Variovorax terrae: one gene and its partner. The protein of the gene in region 1 interacts with the protein of each later gene in a pairwise test. Links are inferred from orthologs where the notes say so. Each region holds a gene or a part of one and is shown on either strand. Other genes may lie near its edges.

Region 1 (3,701 bases):
TCCACTCCGCCGGCCACGTGGCCAATGCGGCGCTGTACCCCAAGCTCAGCTACGACACGCTGAAGGACTTCACCCCGATCGCCATGCTGGCCACGCTGCCCAACGTGCTGGTGGTGTCGCCCGGCAGCGGCATCAAGTCGGTGGCCGATTTGCTGGCACGCGCCAAGGCACAGCCCGGCAAGATGTCCTATGCCTCGGCGGGCAACGGCAGTGCCACGCACATCAACGCCGAGAAGTTCCGCATCGCCGCGCAGGTCAATGCGCTGCACGTGCCCTACCGCGGCACGCCGCCGGCCATCACCGACGTGATCGGCGGGCAGGTGGACTGGTTCTTCTCGCCGCTGGTCAGCGCCCTGCCGCTGATCCAGGACAAGCGGCTGGTGGCGTTGGCCGTGGGCACGCCGCAGCGCTCGCCCAGCCTGCCGGATGTTCCCACCACGGTCGAGGCCGGGCTGCCGGACTCGGCCTACACCTTCTGGGTCGGCATGTTCGTGTCGGCCAAGACGCCGGCCGACGTGGCGGCGCGGCTGTCGCGCGAAACGGCCAAGGTGCTGCAGATGCCCGAGGTCAAGGCCGCCTTCGAGAAGCTGGGCGCAGATGCCTCGAGCCTGAGCCAGCCCGCGTTCGCGGAACTGGTGCGGCAGGAATACCAGTCCACCGGCGCGCTGATCCGGCAGGCCGGCATCAAGCCCGATTGATCATGAGGCTCTCCAGGACACTGGCAGCCCTCTGCCTAGCCGCCGTCGCCGGCACCGCGGCGGCCCAGGACACGCTGCGCGTCATCGTCTTCCCCGGTGCGCACAACCTGGCGTTGATGCTGGGCATGGAACGCGGCATCTTCGCCAGGCACGGGCTGAAGATCGAGCTGGAAGACACGCCCAACTCGCAGGCGCTGCGCACGGGCCTGGCCGAGGGCAGGTACGACATCGCGCACGCCGTGGTCGACAACGCGGTGGCCATGGTCGAAGGCGCGAAGCATGACGCACTGATCGTGGCGGGCGAGTACGCCGGCTTCAACGAGTTCATGGTCCGTCCCGAGATCACGGGCTTTGCCGACATCCGCGGCAAGGTGCTGGCCGTGGATGCGCCGAACACCGCCTATGCGCTGGTGGCCAAGAAAATCCTGAAGGACCAGGGCCTGCTCGAAGGGCGCGACTACACGGTGCGCGCCGTGGGCGGCACGCTGCAGCGCGCGCAGGAGCTGATCGCCAACCCCGATCTGGCAGCCAGCCTGCTCAATGCGCCCTTCTCCATCACCGCCAAGGCGCAGGGTCTGAAGTCGCTCGGCCGCCAGCGCGATCTGCTGGGCCCGTACCAGGCGGGCGGCGTGGTGGTGATGCGGCCCTGGGCGCAGCGCAACGGCGACAAACTCGAGCGCTACCTCGCGGCCTGCATCGAGTCCATGCGCTTTGCGACCGCGCCCGCCAACCGGGGCACGGCCGTGGCCATGCTGGTGGCCCGCTTCAAGCTCCCGCTCCAGGTGGCCGAGCAGACCGTGGACCAGCTCATGGCGCCCGGCTTTGGCCTGGCGCCGGATATGCGCTTCGACATGGAGGGTTTCCGCGCCTCGCTCGCCCTGCGGGCCGAGATCGAGGGCCAGTGGGGCGGCACGCCCCCGGCACCGGACAGGTACATCGACCTGAGCTTCTACGAGCGCGCGCTCAAGCGGCTTTGAGCCATCCTCGATGGGGGATGAGCTGAAAAACAAAAGGGCCCGGAAGAATCCGGGCCCTTTTTGATTGGTGGGTGGTACAGGGATTGAACCTGTGACCCCTGCCGTGTGAAGGCAGTGCTCTACCGCTGAGCTAACCACCCTGAATTGTGTTCAGGAAAGCCTGTGATTATGCCACAGAATTTTGTGCGTTCGCGCGCCAGACCGTCTTGCCGCCGCTGGACTTGTCGAGCTGCTTGAGCAGATCCTCGTGGGCGGCCAGCTCCTGCTCGTTGGCGGCCAGCACCGGCAGCTCGAAACCGCCGAGCTCGATGCGGACCGTGCTGGCGCTGCCGCTGTCGGTGGCGCCGAGATCGATCAGCAGCGCATCCTGGCCGCGCGTGAGGTTGATGTAGACGTCGGCCAGCAGCTCGGCATCGAGCAAGGCGCCGTGCAGCGTGCGGCCCGAATTGTCCACGCCCAGGCGGTCGCACAGCGCATCCAGCGAGTTGCGCTTGCCGGGGTACATCTCCTTGGCCATCACCAGCGTGTCGGTGACGCTGCCGATGAACTGCTTGAAGGGAGGCCGCCCGATCAGCTCCAGCTCCTTGTTCAGGAAGCCGACGTCGAACGCCGCGTTGTGGATGATGATTTCGGCGCCCTGCAGGTAGTCCAGCAGCTCGTCGGCCACGGCGACGAACTTGGGCTTGTCCTTGAGGAATTCGTTGCTGATGCCATGCACCTTGAGCGCGTCTTCATGGCTGTCGCGCTCGGGGTTCAGGTAGAAATGCTTGTTGTGGCCGGTGAGCTTGCGGTTGAGCAGCTCGACGCAGCCGATCTCGATGATGCGGTCGCCGTTCTCCGCGGACAGGCCGGTGGTTTCGGTGTCGAGGACGATCTGGCGGGTCATCAGTGGTTCTCTTTGGCGTGGTTGATCGAGTACTTGGGAATCTCCACCACCAGGTCCTTCTGCGCCAGGATGGCCTGGCAGCTCAGGCGCGACTGAGGCTCCAGGCCCCAGGCGCGGTCCAGCAGGTCTTCCTCGTTCTCATCGAGCTCGTTGAGCGAGCTGAAGCCCTCGCGCACGATCACATGACAGGTGGTGCAGGCGCAGCTCATGTCGCAGGCATGCTCGATGTTGATGTGATGGTCCAGCAGCGCCTCGCAGATCGAGGTGCCGGCCGGTGCCGAGACCTCGGCGCCCTGCGGGCAGTATTCGGGATGGGGCAATATCTTGATCACAGGCATCAGAGGGTCTCCACGTTCTTGCCCGACAGCGCCTTCTGGATGCTGTGGTTCATGCGTTCGGCGGCGAAGGCCTCGGTGCCCTTGGCCAGCGCTTCGGTGGCGGCCTCGATGGCCCGGGCATCGCCGCTGTCGGCCGCGACGCCGCGCAGCCGGCGCACCAGCGCGTCGATGGCCTCGCGCTCTTGTGCCTCCAGCAGGCCGCCGTCGGCCTCCAGCGCGCTTTGCGTGGCCAGCAGCATGCGATCGGCATCGACCCGGGCTTCGGCCAGGGCGCGGGCCTGGATGTCCTGCTCGGCCGTGTTGAAGCTGTCCTGCAGCATCTTCGCGATCTGCTCGTCCGACAGGCCGTAGGACGGCTTGACGTCGATGCGGGCCTCCACGCCGCTGCCCTGCTCTTTCGCGCTCACGCTCAGCAGCCCGTCGGCATCGACCGTGAAGGTGACGCGGATGCGCGCCGCGCCCGCGGCCATGGGCGGAATGCCGCGCAGCTCGAAGCGCGCCAGGCTGCGGCAGTCGGCCACCAGGTCGCGCTCGCCCTGCACCACATGCAGCGCCAGCGCGGTCTGCCCGTCCTTGTAGGTGGTGAAGTCCTGCGCCATCGCGGTGGGAATGGTCTGGTTGCGCGGCACGATGCGCTCGACCAGCCCGCCCATGGTCTCGATGCCCAGCGAGAGCGGGATCACGTCGAGCAGCAGCAGGTCGCCCTGGCCGTTGTTGCCGGCCAGTTGGTTGGCCTGGATGGCGGCGCCCAGCGCCACCACCTCGTCGGGGTTGAGGTTGGTCAGGGGCGCGTGGCCGAAGA
Region 2 (4,765 bases), 920 kb from region 1 along the record:
CGAAGAAGACGCCCGGCGGCTCGAAGCCCAACGCCAGGACAACCTCCGGCGCATCGCCGGCCTGGCCGGCGCCACCGGTTCGCCCTCTTCGAACGGCGGCGCGCTGCAGTCGTCCGGCCCGTCGGCCAGCTACGGCGGCCGCATCCGCGCGCGCATCAAGCCCAACATCGTGTTCACCGAAGACATGGCCGGCAACCCCACGGCCGAGGTCGAGGTGCGCGCCGCGCCGGACGGCACCATCGTCGGCAACCGGCTGGTCAAGTCCAGCGGCGTGAAGGCCTGGGACGATGCGGTGCTCAACGCCATCGTCAAGACCGAAACCCTGCCGCGCGACGTGGACGGCCGGGTGCCCTCCTCGCTCATCATCAGCTTCCGGCCCAAGGACTGAGCGGCCGCCCGAGTGCTATGCTTTCAATAGCACCCGATGACCACTGCACCTGGACATCGGGCGGTTTTCGCTTGAAAAATCACTCGTAGACGATGGCCGCCTGCCCCTGGTCGGCCTGCGCCATCCAGCTTGCCAGCGCGGCATCGCTCGGGAAGAACTTGGCCTCCTCGCCGAGTTGCAGCTCGGCCGACGCCGTCTCGCGCGCCAGGGCCAGCCGCACCGCGAGGCCGCGCACCAGCTCGCCCTGCTCCGACATCTCGCGCCGGGCCGGAAACTCCTTGAGCAGGCGCGGAATGTCCGGCGCCTTGCCGTTCACCGCGACGCGCAGGAACTTGCCGAAGCGGCAGCGCGCCGTCGCCAAGTCCCAGACCTGGCTCACCACGAAGCGCGGCTCGAAGCCGCCGCGCCCGGGCTGCAGGCGCCCGCTCACGATCAGCACCTCGTCGTCCTTGAGCAGGTTGCGGTAGGTGTTGAGCACGGCCTCGTCAGCCGTGGCCTCGATCGAGGCCGATTTGTCGTCGAGCTTGAACAGTGCGAGCTTGCCGCGCTGGCCGTTGATCACGCGGAAGTCGCTCACGACGCCGGCGATCATCTGCTGCTCGCGGCTGTCGATCAGTTCGTCCACCGTACGCTTGACGAACTGGCGCACCTCGCGCGAGACCTCGTCGAACAAATGGCCCGAGAGGTAGAAGCCCACGGCCGTCTTCTCCTGCGTCAGCCGCTCCTTCACGCCCCAGGGCAGGGTGTCGACCAGATCGGGCTCCTGCGTGCTGGAGCCATGCGCGTCGTCGCCCAGATCGAACAGCCCGCCCTGGTTGGCATTGGCCTCGGTGGCGTTGGCGAATTCGAAGGCGCGGTCGATCGACGCCACCAGCGCGGCGCGGTTGAGCTGCAGCGCGTCGAAGGCGCCGGCCTTGATCAGCGCTTCCACCGTGCGCTTGTTGATGCGCTGGCGGTCCACCCGCACGCAGAAATCGAACAGGCTCTTGAACGGGCCGCCCTCCTCCCGCGCTGCGACGATGGCTTCCACCGCCAGCTGGCCCGTGCCCTTGACCGCGCCCAGGCCGTAGCGGATCACCTTGTCGGTGACCGGCTCGAAGCGGTAGTTGCCGCGGTTCACGTCCGGCGGCTCGAAGCTGATGCCGAAGTTCTTCTGCGCGTCCTCGAACAGCACCTTGAGCTTGTCGGTGTCGTCCATTTCCACGGTCATGTTGGCGCAGAAGAACTCGGCCGTGTAGTGCACCTTGAGCCAGCCCGTGTGGTAGGCCAGCAGCGAGTAGGCGGCGGCGTGCGACTTGTTGAAGCCGTAGCCCGCGAACTTCTCCATCAAATCGAAGATCTCGTCGGCCTTGTCCTCGCCGATGCCGTTCTTGGCGGCGCCCACGCGGAAGATCTGCCGGTGCTCGGCCATCTCCTCGGCCTTCTTCTTGCCCATGGCGCGGCGCAGCAGGTCGGCGCCGCCCAGCGAATAGCCGCCCAGGATCTGCGCCGTCTGCATCACCTGCTCCTGGTAGACCATGATGCCGTAGGTCTCGGACAGCATCTCGGCCACCAGCGGGTGCGGGTACTCCACCTCTTCGCGCCCGTGCTTGCGCGCCACGAAGCTGGGGATCAGGTCCATCGGGCCCGGGCGGTACAGCGCGTTGAGCGCGATCAGGTCTTCCAGGCGCGTCGGCCGCGCATCCTTCAGCATGCCCTGCATGCCGCGCGATTCAAACTGGAACACGGCCTCGGTCTTGCCCTCGGAAAAGAGCTTGTAGGTGCGCGTGTCGTCGAGCGGGATGTTCTCGAACGCGAAGTTCTCCTGGCCCTTGTGGCGCCGGACGATGAACTCCTTGGCGATCTCCAGGATGGTCAGCGTGGCGAGGCCCAGAAAGTCGAACTTGACGAGGCCCGCGGCCTCCACGTCGTCCTTGTCGTACTGGCTCACCGCCGAGTCGCTGCCGGGCTGCTGGTACAGCGGGCAGAAATCCGTGAGCTTGCCCGGCGCGATCAGCACGCCGCCGGCGTGCATGCCGACGTTGCGCGTCATGCCCTCGAGCTTCTGCGCCATCTCGACCAGGGTGCGCACCTCCTCCTCGCGCTCGATGCGCTCGGCCAGCAGCGGCTCCATCTCGATGGCGTAGTTGTTCTTGTCGCCGTCCTTCTTGGGCTGCGGCGGGTACTGCAGCGTCACCGTCATGCCCGGCTTGTTGGGGATGAGCTTGGAGATGCCGTCGCAGAAGGTGTAGCTCATGTCCATCACGCGGCCCACGTCGCGGATGGCGGCGCGCGCGGCCATGGTGCCGAAGGTGGCGATCTGGCTCACGGCGTCCTTGCCGTACTTGTCCTTCACGTAGTCGATCACCAGCCCGCGGTTGCTCTGGCAGAAGTCGATGTCGAAGTCGGGCATCGACACGCGCTCGGGGTTCAGGAAGCGCTCGAACAGCAGCTTGTACTGCAGCGGGTCGAGGTCGGTGATCTTGAGTGCATAGGCCACCAGCGAGCCGGCGCCCGAGCCCCGGCCCGGGCCCACCGGGCAGCCGTTGCGCTTGGCCCAGTTGATGAAGTCGCCCACGATCAGGAAGTAGCCCGGGAAGCCCATCTTCAGGATGGTGTTGATCTCGAACTCCAGCCGCTCCAGGTAGCGCGGCCGCTCCGTGGCGCGCCGGGCCTCGTCGGGATAGAGGTGCGCCAGCCGCTCGTCCAGCCCCTCGTGCGAAGCGAAGCGGAAGTACTCCTCGATCGGCATGCCGTTGGGCGTGGGGTAGTCGGGCAGGCGTGGCTTGCCCAGCTCCAGCGTGAGGTTGCAGCGGCGCGCGATCTCCAGCGCATTGGCCAGCGCCGAGGGCACGTCGGCGAACAGCGCCTGCATCTGCGCCGCCGGCTTGAAATACTGCTCGCGCGTGAACTTGCGCACGCGGCGCTGGTTGCCGAGGATCTCGCCCTCGGAGATGCAGACGCGCGCCTCGTGTGCCTCGTAGTCATCTGCGCCGTGGAACTGCACCGGGTGCGTCGCCACCACCGGCAGCTTCATGCGCGCGGCCAGCTGCACGGCGGCGGCCACATGGGCCTCGTCGTCGGCGCGGCCGGCGCGTTGCAGCTCGAGGTAGAAGCGGTGCGGGAACAGCGTGGCCAGTTGCAGCGCGACCTCGGCCGCGCGCTCGTTGTCGCCCTGCACCAGCGCCTGGCCCACCGGCCCGGCCTGCGCGCCCGACAGCAGAATCAAGCCCTCGCCCAGCTCGCGCAGCCAGGCCAGCTTCACCACCGCCTGGGCCTTGACCACGTTCTGCGTCCAGGCGCGCGCCAGCAGCTCGGACAGGTTCAAATAGCCCTGGCGGCCCTGCACCAGCAGCAGCACGCGCGACAGCGCGCTGGCCTCCTTGCCCAGGCCTTCGAGGAAGACCTCGACCCCGATCAGCGGCTTGACGCCGGCGCCGCGCGCGGCCTTGTAGAACTTGATCGCGCCGAACAGGTTGTTGAGATCGGTGATGGCCAGGGCCGGCTGGCCGTCGGCGGCCGCGGCCTTGACGATGTCATCGACGCGGTTGGTGCCGTCGACCACCGAGAACTCGGTGTGGATGCGCAGGTGAACAAACATGGCACCGATTCTAGGCTGCTCATCCCGGACGGCGGATTCGGAACCGGCTTCTCAAAGCCAGCGGATCACCCGCGCGGAATCGCCGCCCTGCATGACACTGTTGCAGCGGTTTTCGAGATCGGCCAGGTGCACCTGGCTCAGCGGCATCTGGGCCAGCACCATGCGCAGTTTGAGCTGGCGCACGAAGTCGGGCAGATCGGACTGCGCCAGCACGCGCGTGAGCACCTGCGTGGCCGTCGCCTGCAGCGTGGAGGTGTCCACGTCCTGCACCAGCACGGCGGCAAAGCGCCCGTAGCCGATGCGGCCGATGATCGAGTCGCTGTGCAGGGTGCGCTGCAGCACCGCGGCAAAGCGCACCAGTACGCGCTCGCAGATGTCCTCGCCGTACTCCGAGCGCACCGTGCCCAGGCTGCGCAGGTCGCACACCATGAAGCCCGACGAGAAGGCCGAGGCATGCTCCGTCATCAGCGAGGACTTGGCCAGGGCATGCTCGAAGCCCGGCCGCGTGAGCAGGCCGGTCAGCGCATCGCGGCCGCTGGCGCTCAGGGCCCGCGACAGCACGTCGCGCCCGAAGCGGTGCCGCTGCACGGCCACGCCCAGCATCAGGACCACGAAGCCCATGCGGCAGCCGGTGCCGATCATGTTGAGCACCACGCTGCCATGCAGCGCGGTGTAGTCGGCGTACCCGAGCAGCGTGCTCATGGCGATCAGCCCCGTGCCCGCCAGCGCCCAGGCCGACATGGCGTCGGAGCGCAGCACGCCATGCATCGACAGGATGCCAGCGAACAGCAGCGAGA

The links.
Region 2: the proteins of dnaQ (region 1) and dnaE interact in binary tests that used the Escherichia coli proteins (3 or more experiments, as listed by UniProt). The link is inferred for Variovorax terrae from one-to-one orthologs.

The regions. Positions count from the first base shown.
Region 1 is NZ_JALGBI010000001.1:2,223,110-2,226,810, forward strand. What follows is about bases 702-3,701. They hold dnaQ (DNA polymerase III subunit epsilon), read right to left. Parts: upstream 2,562-3,701; coding sequence 1,842-2,561; downstream 702-1,841. Other genes in these bases: MMF98_RS10475 (ABC transporter substrate-binding protein), read left to right, coding at 702-1,675; fdx (ISC system 2Fe-2S type ferredoxin), read right to left, coding at 2,561-2,899; hscA (Fe-S protein assembly chaperone HscA), read right to left, coding at 2,899-3,701. In the rest of the region: MMF98_RS10470 (Bug family tripartite tricarboxylate transporter substrate binding protein), read left to right, coding at 1-698; more of MMF98_RS10475, read left to right, coding at 701-701. UniProt on the Escherichia coli protein: DNA polymerase III is a complex, multichain enzyme responsible for most of the replicative synthesis in bacteria. The epsilon subunit contain the editing function and is a proofreading 3'-5' exonuclease.
Region 2 is NZ_JALGBI010000001.1:1,305,044-1,309,808, reverse strand. Bases 268-4,331 are described here. They hold dnaE (DNA polymerase III subunit alpha), read right to left. Parts: upstream 3,969-4,331; coding sequence 468-3,968; downstream 268-467. Other genes in these bases: MMF98_RS06145 (diguanylate cyclase domain-containing protein), read right to left, coding at 4,020-4,331; tolA (cell envelope integrity protein TolA), read left to right, coding at 268-388. Also shown: more of tolA, read left to right, coding at 1-267; more of MMF98_RS06145, read right to left, coding at 4,332-4,765. UniProt on the Escherichia coli protein: DNA polymerase III is a complex, multichain enzyme responsible for most of the replicative synthesis in bacteria. This DNA polymerase also exhibits 3' to 5' exonuclease activity. The alpha chain is the DNA polymerase catalytic subunit.